DNA from 2 places in the Paenibacillus campi genome. Region 2 is predicted to be linked to the other one. Evidence: riboswitches for the same ligand, from Rfam matches in the RefSeq annotation. Region 2 holds a riboswitch; the other holds the start of a gene.
What was found. Region 2 has a riboswitch for cyclic di-AMP ahead of U1I11_RS21045 (ubiquitin-like domain-containing protein). Riboswitches for the same ligand answer to the same signal wherever they lie in the genome.
Positions count from the first base shown of each region.

Region 1: linked by a shared signal. The riboswitch ahead of kdpF (K(+)-transporting ATPase subunit F) and the one ahead of U1I11_RS21045 (ubiquitin-like domain-containing protein) in region 2 are both predicted to bind cyclic di-AMP.

Region 1 covers NZ_JAXSQZ010000003.1:150,504-156,235, forward strand. The annotation lists gene U1I11_RS09515 (SMI1/KNR4 family protein) at 1-1,228, shown strand, start outside; cyclic di-AMP (ydaO/yuaA leader) riboswitch at 1,749-1,946, shown strand; cyclic di-AMP (ydaO/yuaA leader) riboswitch at 2,082-2,278, shown strand; gene kdpF (K(+)-transporting ATPase subunit F) at 2,601-2,681, shown strand; gene kdpA (potassium-transporting ATPase subunit KdpA) at 2,706-4,370, shown strand; gene kdpB (potassium-transporting ATPase subunit KdpB) at 4,458-5,732, shown strand, end outside.
Region 2 covers NZ_JAXSQZ010000015.1:14,800-20,531, reverse strand. The annotation lists gene ispE (4-(cytidine 5'-diphospho)-2-C-methyl-D-erythritol kinase) at 1-381, opposite strand, end outside; gene veg (biofilm formation stimulator Veg) at 608-883, opposite strand; gene rsmA (16S rRNA (adenine(1518)-N(6)/adenine(1519)-N(6))-dimethyltransferase RsmA) at 1,014-1,898, opposite strand; gene rnmV (ribonuclease M5) at 1,891-2,448, opposite strand; gene U1I11_RS21045 (ubiquitin-like domain-containing protein) at 2,665-3,810, opposite strand; cyclic di-AMP (ydaO/yuaA leader) riboswitch at 4,125-4,360, opposite strand; gene U1I11_RS21040 (TatD family hydrolase) at 4,556-5,323, opposite strand; gene U1I11_RS21035 (HD domain-containing protein) at 5,396-5,732, opposite strand, start outside.

The DNA.
Region 1 (5,732 bases), on a different contig from region 2:
CGATCATTATTCCATTCCGGCGGATTGGATTCAGGAACAGTACATTAATCGCCACTGGATTCCGTTTTGTCACGATGGCGGTGGTAATCATCTGGGGGTCGATCTGAATCCAGGGCCTAATGGCATCGTCGGGCAAGTTATTAATTTTGGGCGCGATGAAGAAACGAAGTTTGTCATTGCGCGTGATGTAGGTGAATTTATTCGCTTTATGCATCATGTGCTGGAGAGCGGTAATTATACGATTGAGCAAGAGGACGGTATCGTTTATTGGATGTATGGACGTGATGGGCAAGCGCGTTTGTTGCGTGATGCGCAGCAGTATGCATTTGGAGCGGAATGGGCAGCCAATAAGCAGCAATCTGCCGCTGAGCTGGCTGCATGGGCAGCGGCATTGCCACGGGAATGGCAGGAGCGTATTGAGCGTGAGTATAGTTCAGCAGCGCAATTTACAGGGCGGTATCAGCTGTATTTGCCAAATGCAGGATTAAGCGATATTACGCCGCTTGCAGCGTGTACGGAAGTGCGTGAATTAAGTTTGTCCGGCAATGAAATTGTTGATCTGTCTCCGCTGGCAGGTTGCCGGGAGCTGAAGAAATTGTATTTGCTCCACAATCCGGTATGCGATCTGTCACCGCTCGCGCAATTGCCGTATTTGCGTCAGTTAAACATTAGTGACACTAACGTTACGACACTGGAACCACTTGCCAGGCTAACGCGTCTGACCGAGCTGGAGTGCGAGCGTATTCCGGCGCATGATTATCGCCCATTGCTGGCGATTCAGACGCTGGAATGTTTAAGCATTTCCTCCCCTGATTGGGAGCAGGCGGAAGTGCTTGGACAGATGAACAGGCTTAAACATTTGACCGTGATCGATGCAAACGGATGGGATACAGAACAATGGGCAGCGCTTGGCAAGCTGCCGCTGCTTTCGTTAACCGTAACCGGTGTACAATGGGCAAATATGGAGCATTTGCAACATTTTAAACAGTTAAAACAAGTAACACTTGCCAATTTGGAAGTGAACGACATTTCCGGTTTGGCTGCGTTGCCGTCATTGCAAAAGCTTAAGTTGGCAGGAGACAACGGGATCGCCAATCTGGAAACGATCGCTCAATCGTCCACATTGTCCAGCTTTACGGGCGACGCCGCTCAAGTGGAGTTGTTGCAAACTGCGTTTCAACAACCTGTCGCTTTCTCCGTCCAATATGATGGACGTTACTATGCTTAAACGAGTATGCCCGGTTTGGATGTACAAGGACGGGTTTTGCCGCTGGTACAAATTCAATTGGATCATTTGCTTGCCCACTATGGAGCTAAGGTCGTTTCATGCTAAACGTATCTTAAATCTTAACTGCGAATAATGACATATCGGTTTGCAAAACGATATGAAACATACAATGAAAAAGATGAAACGTAATGTAAAATTAAAGATAATAAGCGATATACAGAGTAAAAAGGAGCTTGCGAGAGCTATCCTTTTGCTGTATTTTCAAAAAAGAAAGCTGTGGGAAACCACGGCTTTTTTTGCCTTTTTGATCTGCTTTACACTTCGAAATTACAGGAGTAATATACAGTTCAGGATTTAGAGATTCGCACGTTACACCGCTTTAGTCACGCTGCTGGAAACGTATGACAGCAGGAAAGCACGATGATGCTATGCCAGACTGTAAGGACGAGCGGTACAGCGCACAGAGCGGGGATACGAATCGGCATTTGTCCATATCTAGCAACTGAAAGTTCAACGTTTTTTGTTCGTATGGCTGAGTTTCCGGCATCCGTCGGAAAGCGGGGCAACCAATAAGCAGGACGTTAGCGGTGTGAGAGCTACTGACATCAGGCAGGGGTGAATCCGTCAGTACCAGTAACCTGGGAGCGGTGTTGATGGTAGGACGACTCTCACCGTCCGAATCCGACAGCTAACCTCGTAAGCGAAAGTCGGGAGATGCGTATGAAACTTGTGCCGTCATGACACAGTGCATACACGCTTGGTGTTTTGTTATGAAACGATCCGACATACAAGTATCGAATTCATATTGAAAAATGTACAACGGTTTAGCGTTAAACGATTCAATTTTGCTCTTTGCACATATACGCTTAATTTCCCGGCTGCCAACCTGTTGTTGATCGGTTGCAGTAGTGGGAAAGCGGGGGAACCAATCGTCGGTCTGTGTTTGCATTATGCAGCCAGCTGACACGGGGTGAATTCCGGCGATGCCGGAACGGGCAATCTTCCAGCCCGAACCCGACAGCTAACCTCGTCAGCGCTTAGGAAGAACTTATATCCGGCTTATGCCACCTCGTCTGCGCATCATTTGCGACAGTCCAGTTACGCATGGAAGAAGCCCGGTGAAAAGTTCGATTTTTACCGAGGCTTCTTTTTTTGCGCCTAATTTCGGGAATCTGACCGATTGCGGCGATGTAAGTAGCGCTCAAGTAGCATTCAACCAGCGCTTCTGTTCAAGATTACGCATGTTTATGTTGAAGGGGAAATGAATCATGATGGATATAGTGATGATATTGTTGATTGTACTCATGGCATTCGCGCTTGGTGGGCTGGGCAACTGGTCATCCAGTGTGATCGGGGAGCGAGGGAAAGAACAATGATCTGGCTATTATGGCTTATAATTGCAAGTTTGCTAATCTATCTGTGTTACGCCCTGATCTATCCGGAAAAATTTTAAACAGGCAGGAGAGAGTGAGTGAGTATGTGGTCATATATCGGAGTTGCTGTAACATTACTAATCGCGCTGTTGTTGGCGCGTCCAATGGGAGCTTATATCGCCCGTGCAATGGATGATAAACCAGGTAAGCTGGATCGCTCGTTTGGTCCGCTGGAAAAGTTGATTTACAAGCTGGGTGGTATTCGACAGCATAATCAGACGTGGAAGCAATATGTCGTCGCACTGCTCGTCAGCAATACGGTGATGGCATTGATCGTGTATGCGATCTTCCGTTTGCAAGATAAATTGCCGCTTAATCCAGCGCATATTGCGGCGATGAGTCCGGAGCTGGCGTTTAATACGGCAATCAGCTTTTTGACCAATACTAATTTGCAGCATTATAGCGGGGAAAGCGGGTTATCATTATTTGCACAAATGTCTGCGATTGTGTTTATGATGTTTGTGTCACCGGCAACCGGGATTGCAGCAGCGATGGCGTTTATGCGTGGCTTGGCTGGCAAGCCGATGGGGAACTTTTTCGTCGATGTAGTACGTGCGATTACACGTATTTTGTTGCCGTTATGTGTAGTGGCAGCTTTGATCTTTATTAGTCAAGGTGTGCCGCAGACGCTGCAATCGTCGGTAACGGCAACGACGCTGCAAGGCACACCGCAACAGATCGATATGGGACCGGTCGGCAGCTTTGTGGCGATTAAGGAACTGGGCAATAATGGCGGTGGGTTTTTCGGAGCTAACTCGGCGCATCCGTTTGAAAATCCGGACGGAATTAGCAATATGCTGCAAATTATCTTAATGTTGCTCGTGCCAATCTCGCTGCCATTTACGTATGGACGAATCGTTGGCAATCCGAAGCAAGGACGGGTGCTGTTTGTATCGATGGCGATTATGTTTCTCATGATGCTTAGCTCGTCGCTGTATGCCGAGCATCAGGGAAATCCGCTCATTAATCAACTAGGTTTGCAGCATAGTGCAGGTTCGATGGAAGGCAAAGAGGTGCGATTCGGCGTTGTACAGTCTTCATTGTATTCGGTCGTGACGACCGCCTCGGAGACAGGTGCTGTTAATACGATGCATGATACGTTAACGCCGATTGGCGGCATGATTACGCTGGGCAATATGATGCTCAATACAGTATTTGGCGGTGCAGGTGTCGGGATGATGAATGTGTTGATGTATGCGCTGATCTCGGTTTTCCTGTCTGGGCTAATGGTAGGGCGTACCCCTGAATTTCTCGGTCGTAAAGTGGAAGGGAAAGAGATGAAACTGATTGCGGTCACATTGCTCGTCCAGCCGCTATTGGTGCTCGTTCCAACGACGATGGCGCTGACTTGGTTTCCAGATACGATCAGCAATGCTGGCTTTCACGGATTGACACAGGTATTATATGAATTTACATCTGCTGCTGCTAACAATGGATCGACGTTCGCGGGAATTCATGATACGACTTCATTTTACAATATTTCAACTGGGATTGTGATGATGATTGCCCGTTTCTTCTCGATGGTTACACTGCTGGCAGTTGCGGGGTCTATGTTGGCGAAAACACCGGTACCGGAAAGCAGTGGTACATTGCGTACTGATCAGGCGCTGTTTGGCAGTGTGTTTATCGTCGTCGTCGTTGTCGTCGGTGCACTCACCTTTTTCCCAGCGCTTGTATTAGGGCCGATTGCCGAGCAGCTGACACTGTGAGCATAGGCGATAGTATAGTGGACATAACGATGTAGTCTATTCGTTTAACGATATCGATTTGAGCATAATTAGGTGGAGGAATCGGCAATGAAAAATCAAGCTTCCGTGTTAAACCGGGATTTGATCACAAAGGCATTACAGCAATCTTTTATAAAATTAAATCCGCTCGTTATGATGAAAAATCCGGTTATGTTTGTAGTCGAAGTCGGTTTGTTTATTAGCTTGCTGCTGATTGTTATACCGGGCGCATTTGGCGATTCGGTGTCGAGAGGTTTTAATATTGCGGTTGCACTCATTTTGCTGCTGACGATATTGTTTGCCAACTTTGCCGAAGCATTGGCAGAAGGACGTGGTAAAGCGCAGGCAGATTCATTAAAAAAGACCAAACAGGAAATTACCGCCCGCAAACTGGAAGGCGAACGGATCGTTGACGTTCCATCCACTTCACTGCGCAAAGGTGATTTGGTGGTAGTGCGTCAAGGTGAGATGATTCCAGGTGATGGCGAAGTGGTCAAAGGGCTTGCTTCAGTCGATGAATCAGCAATTACCGGTGAATCCGCGCCGGTTATTAAAGAAGCGGGCGGAGACTTCAGCTCGGTTACAGGCGGTACGATGGTCATTAGTGACGAAATTACGGTGCGCATTACGAGCGATCCGGGCGAATCGTTTATGGATCGTATGATCAGCCTCGTTGAAGGCGCTGAACGGCAAAAAACGCCAAACGAAATCGCGCTCAATACGGTGCTGATTAGCCTGACGATTATTTTCCTGATGGTCGTTGTGACATTGCCGTTTATGGCACAGTATCTCGGTATCCATATTCCGATTCCGGTACTCATTGCGCTGCTTGTCTGTTTGATCCCGACGACGATTGGCGGTCTGCTGTCAGCGATCGGCATCGCTGGTATGGATCGAGTAACCCGTTTTAATGTGTTGGCGATGTCCGGTAAAGCGGTCGAAGCATCAGGTGATATCAATACGATTATTCTCGACAAAACAGGCACGATCACCTACGGCAACCGGATGGCAAGCGAATTTGTGCCTGCCGATGGGCATACAGCTAATGAAGTTGGTCATTGGGCAGCAGTCAGTTCGGCGTATGATGAGACACCAGAAGGTCGCTCGGTGCTGGAACTGATGAAAAAGCAAGGCTGGATGATCGATCAAGAACTGCCTCATGGTGCGGAAGTGATCGAATTTAGAGCGGAGACAAGGATGAGTGGTTTGAATTTGCAAGATGGACGCAAAGTGCGCAAAGGCGCAGTCGATGCGGTTAAAAACTGGGTCATCCAGCAAGGTGGTCATGTGCCAGCTTCCTTGCAAGCAAGCAGCGATCGCATCGCTACGGCGGGTGGCACACCG
Region 2 (5,732 bases):
CATCATTTCCTCATGAGGGATATCCAGCTGCCATAGACGGTTCAGCCCGCGTAATGCTGCTGCTGCATCACTGCTGCCGCCAGCCAGACCGGCAGCTACCGGAATCTGCTTGTCGATATGAATATGCACGCCCTGGCGGATGCCGTAACGTTCCTTAATCTTACTTGCCGCCTGGTAGGCGAGATTTTTATCATCCAGAGGGATGTATCCCGCCTGACTCGATATGTTGATCGTATTGCTGGACAGCTCGGTAATCGTTAACCGATCAGCAAGATCGACCATCGTCATGATCATCTCCACCTCGTGGTAACCATCCGGGCGCTTGTGCAGCACATCCAGCATCAGATTTATTTTTGCGGGCGCTTTTTCATATAGCTTCATGAGGTTCCTCCACCTTCAACATTCCGTCCGTTCTGATTGTTACTGCATCGACCAACACGCCAAACGCCGTTCCTATTCCGCCTGGCGAAGCCAATTCATTGCAGGCAGCTATGTATAGCCACGAATAATCCAATTATAGAAAAAATGAATTGTAAAGTCTATTCACAAAGCAAAACAGTCTCTACCCCCGCAGGAGATAAAGACTGCCTTATCATAAAACAGTTATTTAATTCCCTACATATTCGATGCGTGTATGGGAATCATCTTCGCAAACTGTAATTTCAACCGAATCGGTTAACACGTCTGCGTAGCTGTAAGACACTCGTTCAAAAGTTTGATGTTCATCATCAAGCTTTACTGTAAAAACAGAAGGGTAGGTTTCTTCCAAAATTCCGGTACGTTCAATGGTCTTCTTCCGACCACCGTGTGCGCGCAATGTGATTTTGTGCCCTACATAAGCATCAAGATTGCGTTTGATTTCGGTAAGCGCATTGTTAGCCATGCTCACAACCACCTCTTTTCCTACTCCCTATTGTAACAAAAAGGAAAAGAAATGTCAATTAAATATTAAATTATGCTATACAAAATTTATTTTGTCAATGATTTTTTTACGGAGTGCTAATAAACTAGCTTTAGCGAATGCCTGCCGCCACAAATATATCGCTTAAACGTCCATATTCCTCAATGCTAAGCGTCTCGCCACGACGCGAAGGCTCGATGTCTGCTTCCGCTAGCAGCTGCTCCAGTTGCTCGCGATCACCGCCGCCAAAATAGCGTGTTTTCAAGTTGTTGGCAATCGTTTTGCGGCGCTGTACAAAACATGCTTGCATCAGCTCGAAGAAATGCTGTTCGTCCTGTACAAGCACAGGCGGCTGCTCACGCAGCTTCAAACGGATGACCGCCGATTCCACATTAGGCTGCGGAATAAATACCGTCTTCGGCACGATACAGACCAATTCCGGTACACAGTAATATTGCACGGCGATGCTAAGACTGCCATAGTCTTTACCGCCCGGTGCCGCTGCCATCCGCTGCGCCACTTCCTTCTGAATCATCACGACGATATTGTCAAGCGGCAGCTTTTCCTCCAGCAACTTCATCAAAATCGGTGTCGTAACATAATACGGCAAATTCGCAACGACACTCACCTTTTCCACATCGGCAAAATCCTCACGGAACAGCTCTTGCAAATCGACCTTTAGCACATCGCCATGACGAACGCGCACATTGTCATACCCGCCTAGCGAATCTTGCAAAATCGGCAGCAGACGCTGATCGATCTCCACTGCGGTCACATGATGTGCCTGACGCGCCAGACGCTCGGTCAATGCGCCGATACCAGGCCCGATCTCAAGCGCCCCACGCTGCTCGTTCAAATCCGCAGCATCGACAATTTTATTCAAAATATTGCTGTCGATCAAAAAGTTTTGCCCCAGGCTCTTTTTAAACGAAAATCCGTGTTTGTTAATAATTTCCTTCGTCCGTCCAGGCGTAGCGATATCGTGTCTATCAGTCATTAGATTGCTGTTCCTCCGCTTCAAGTTGTGAAAGTGCTGCCGCGAATTCCTCGCGGGTAATGCCAAATATACGCAATCGTTTATGAAATTGTTTACCATTACCGTAACCGATGCCGAGCAGATTGCCCATTTTCATCCGGCGTGCTGCCGCTTGTTTGTGCATGACTAGCCCGGTCATAATCAAATCGTCCCAATCGATCAGCGTCTGTGCCTCCGGCATTTCGGTATGCAAACGCTCCAGCGCTGCGCGTATCGCCTGTGGTGACGCATTTTCTACCCCGATATCGCCTTTAAGCGTCGCTTCGCTTTCCGGTATAAAAGCATGCTTGCAGCCTGGCACCTTTTGCGACACGATTTTGCGTATCCGCTCTCCAGCATGATCGGGATCGGTCAAAATAATAACCCCTCTGCGCTCCTGAGCAAGCCGCACACGACGAATGACCTGCGCGCCGATGGCTGAACCACCGGTTTCAATCGTATCCGCGTCGACTGCACGCTTGATCGCTACAGTATCATCCCGTCCTTCTACAACAATGACCTCTTTAATCACCTGATGATACGCTTCCCTTCCGGATCGGGACACTGGAACGACTATGTTTTTCCATTGTCCGCGATCATGTTCATATTGTTCTCAGTATAACAAAACAACAAACAAAAAGAAGGGGAATGATCCCCTTCTCTGTTGGTTCCATATACGCTCGTGGTTAATAATACTTATATCATATAACAGTTGTGCCAGCACAGGCAACCGATTTACACCGTCAAATTAAGGTTTGACCGGGCCGATCACATAAACCGTATAGCCGGTTTTGCGTCCGAATTCTCTTGCCTGCGTCAGACTATCAATATATACGTCAATCTTTTTGCCATTAATGGCGCTGCCGGTATCTTCCGCACGGCGGTAACCGATGCCTTCGATATAGACCCACCATCCCATCGGGATCACGTCTGTATCGACAGCGATTGTCCGTCCTTCCGTCACGCGTGTGCCGGATGCGGTACGTGTACCAAGACCCGGTTCTTGAGAGGAATAGGCGGTCAGCGTCACATTGTTTAATACTTTGGCATAAGAGAAGTCTTTGTTTGAACGTGAATCCGAGCCAGACGAATCGGATGATTCAGAACGAGACGAGTCAGAGCTAGCCGATTCGCTGACGACTACAGGCTTTGGCTCTTCTTTTTTCGTACCGATCGCTACGATTTTGTCTTTCACTTCAGATACGGTTTTTTTGTTAACCATTTGTTTGGAGACGAATTCTCCGTCTTCAAACACTTTTTCGATATATTGGACGACTTTACCATTTTGACCTTCTTGAACGACTTTGGTTTTGCCTTTCAGCAAATCGCCATCTTTCTTTTCGATCGTTTGGTACGGTGTTTCGACAACTTGTTCGCTCGTAACCGAAGTCGTTCTCGTCACACGAATGTCCATATCCGGTTTAATGGCTGCTTCGATTGGCGGGTCCAGTTTATCTTTGGGACCGAGTTTAATGCCCAGTTGATCGAGTGCACTGCCCACCGTATCGGCTGTTGTGTACACCTGCTTAATGTAACCATCTGCACGAAGATTTACAGCTACCGCATGGTTGATAAATACTTTATCACCATTCTGGATTGCTCCGTTCATCGGCATTGATACTTTATCCTGGGGCGCTACGTTAATGTTCTGTTCCGCCAGCAGATCGGAAAGTTGCAGCTTATGGGTTTCCACCATATGTGCTTTACCATCGATCACGACGTAAATATTTTTGCTTGACTGCGTGTACATAAGCCACAGTGCCATGGCAATGACCACAACGACTGCCAGCGAAGTGAGCAGTACAGAGCGTAGATTTTTTTGCTTCCAACGCAGCGCGTAAGACATGCTGGATGAGCGTGAACCATGGGTTTCTTTGAAAGGAGCAATTCCCACTTCTTCCGTCCTCCTTACATAGTCTCGCCGTCTTGCTGTAAAGAAAGTGTATTATAGACGCGACTATATCAGAATTTTCACAGGCGTGATACGACTGAAGTTTAAATACCGGCGTATGGCGGTATTTTGTTCTGGCTGAAAATGCCTGCGCCATGGTCAGTCCAAGCGGCATACCGATCCCGGATAGTGAAAACCGGGTCTTCTCTTTTTCGATGACTTCCTTTTGCACAAAACAAAAAAGCCTAGGGAAAAGTACAAGAGCAACTCTTCCTTGGCTTCCCGACGATGTGTCTTCCGGAAACTTAGAAAATGAGAGGTTGCCTCTGCATCGCTTACGAGGTTAGCTGTCGGGTTCGGATAATTACTACCTGCATGTAGATGGTACCCTGTGAGACGTCCTTCGCTCATGGCGCAAGTAGCCTCAATTCACCCCAAAGACCCTGTGTCAGGAATCATACAATCTGCCTTCCGGTATTGCCGGTTTAAAGTGAATGAAGACAGCTGTTGGTTCCCCCGTTCTCCTATGTAGGAAACTCAGCGAGACCGAATCATGGAATCTCGTGTATAAACAACAAGATTAAATCACTGATGAAATGATATCTCGAACACAACCTCACTGTAAAGCAGGAGGCAACTCCATTTTTCTTAAAAAGTGGTTAAAAACTTGTAACATTTCAGCATTTTTTCGTTAAAATTCATTCATATATCCGGATAGCTCGTTTTCTCAGTGGTTTTTCTCCCGTTTTCATTGAATGCCAAATAATGCCAACGCATTTTTTGTAGTAATTTCACTAATTTCTTCCAGAGATACTCCTTTTAGCTCGGCAGCTGTCTCAGCGACTAAACGCACATATCCGGATTCATTTCTTTTTCCGCGATAGGGATGTGGAGTCAAATAAGGGGAGTCTGTTTCGAGTAATAAACGATCCATCGGCACCTGTTTGAGCACCTCTTTGGGCTGCTTGGCATTTTTGAACGTAATCGGCCCACCAAACGAAATATGAAAGCCCATATCAAGGCACATTTGCGCCGTTTCCCAGCTGCCGGAAAACGCATGCATAATGCCGCCGACCTCGCTCGCTTTTTCTTCGCGTAAAATCCGCACGATATCTTCATGCGCCTCACGATTGTGAATGACGATCGGCATGTTCAGCTCGCGTGCCAGCCCGATTTGTTCGCGCAGCACACGGTGCTGTATGTCTTTGGGTGATTTATCCCAATGATAATCAAGTCCGATTTCGCCGATTGCGACCACTTTTTCGTGACTGCATAAAGATGCAATCCATTCCAGATCGCCCGGCTGCATCGTGATCGCTTCCACCGGATGCCAGCCTACCGCTGCATAAATAAAATCATACTGTTCTACCAACTGCATCGTCGTCGGAATCGTTTCACGGTCAAATCCGATATTGACCATTCGGGTTACCCCGTTATTGTAAGCACGTTCGATCACTTGCTCGCGATCTTCATCAAAATCTTTGGAATCCAAATGGGTATGTGTATCAAACAACATCGGTTGTACGCTCCTTTATAGTTGGTTTTATAAGTGTATTCCTGCCACTTTTTCATCGCCTTCATACATTTTTTATATTTCAAACTCCATCTGTGCTGGGCCCAGTTTATCCTCAAAAATGTCCGCCACTTCCCGTGACAGTTTATGTTTTACCCTTTCCAACTTCTCCTGTGGAAAATACAAATGATAGCGTCCGCGATGGATACCGCTGATTGAGCGTACGATATCAGACACCTCGGATATTTCCTGCACTTTGTTTTGGCGATCCAGTAGCAAAATCTGCTTTTCCTTTTTCGGATCACCCGGACGGAACACATCATATGGCAAATCGGTCGGAAAATCGATCTCCAGATCGTATTGCGGATGCAAACCGGCTTGCTGAAATTCACGGCGAATCTGGTCGATCGTA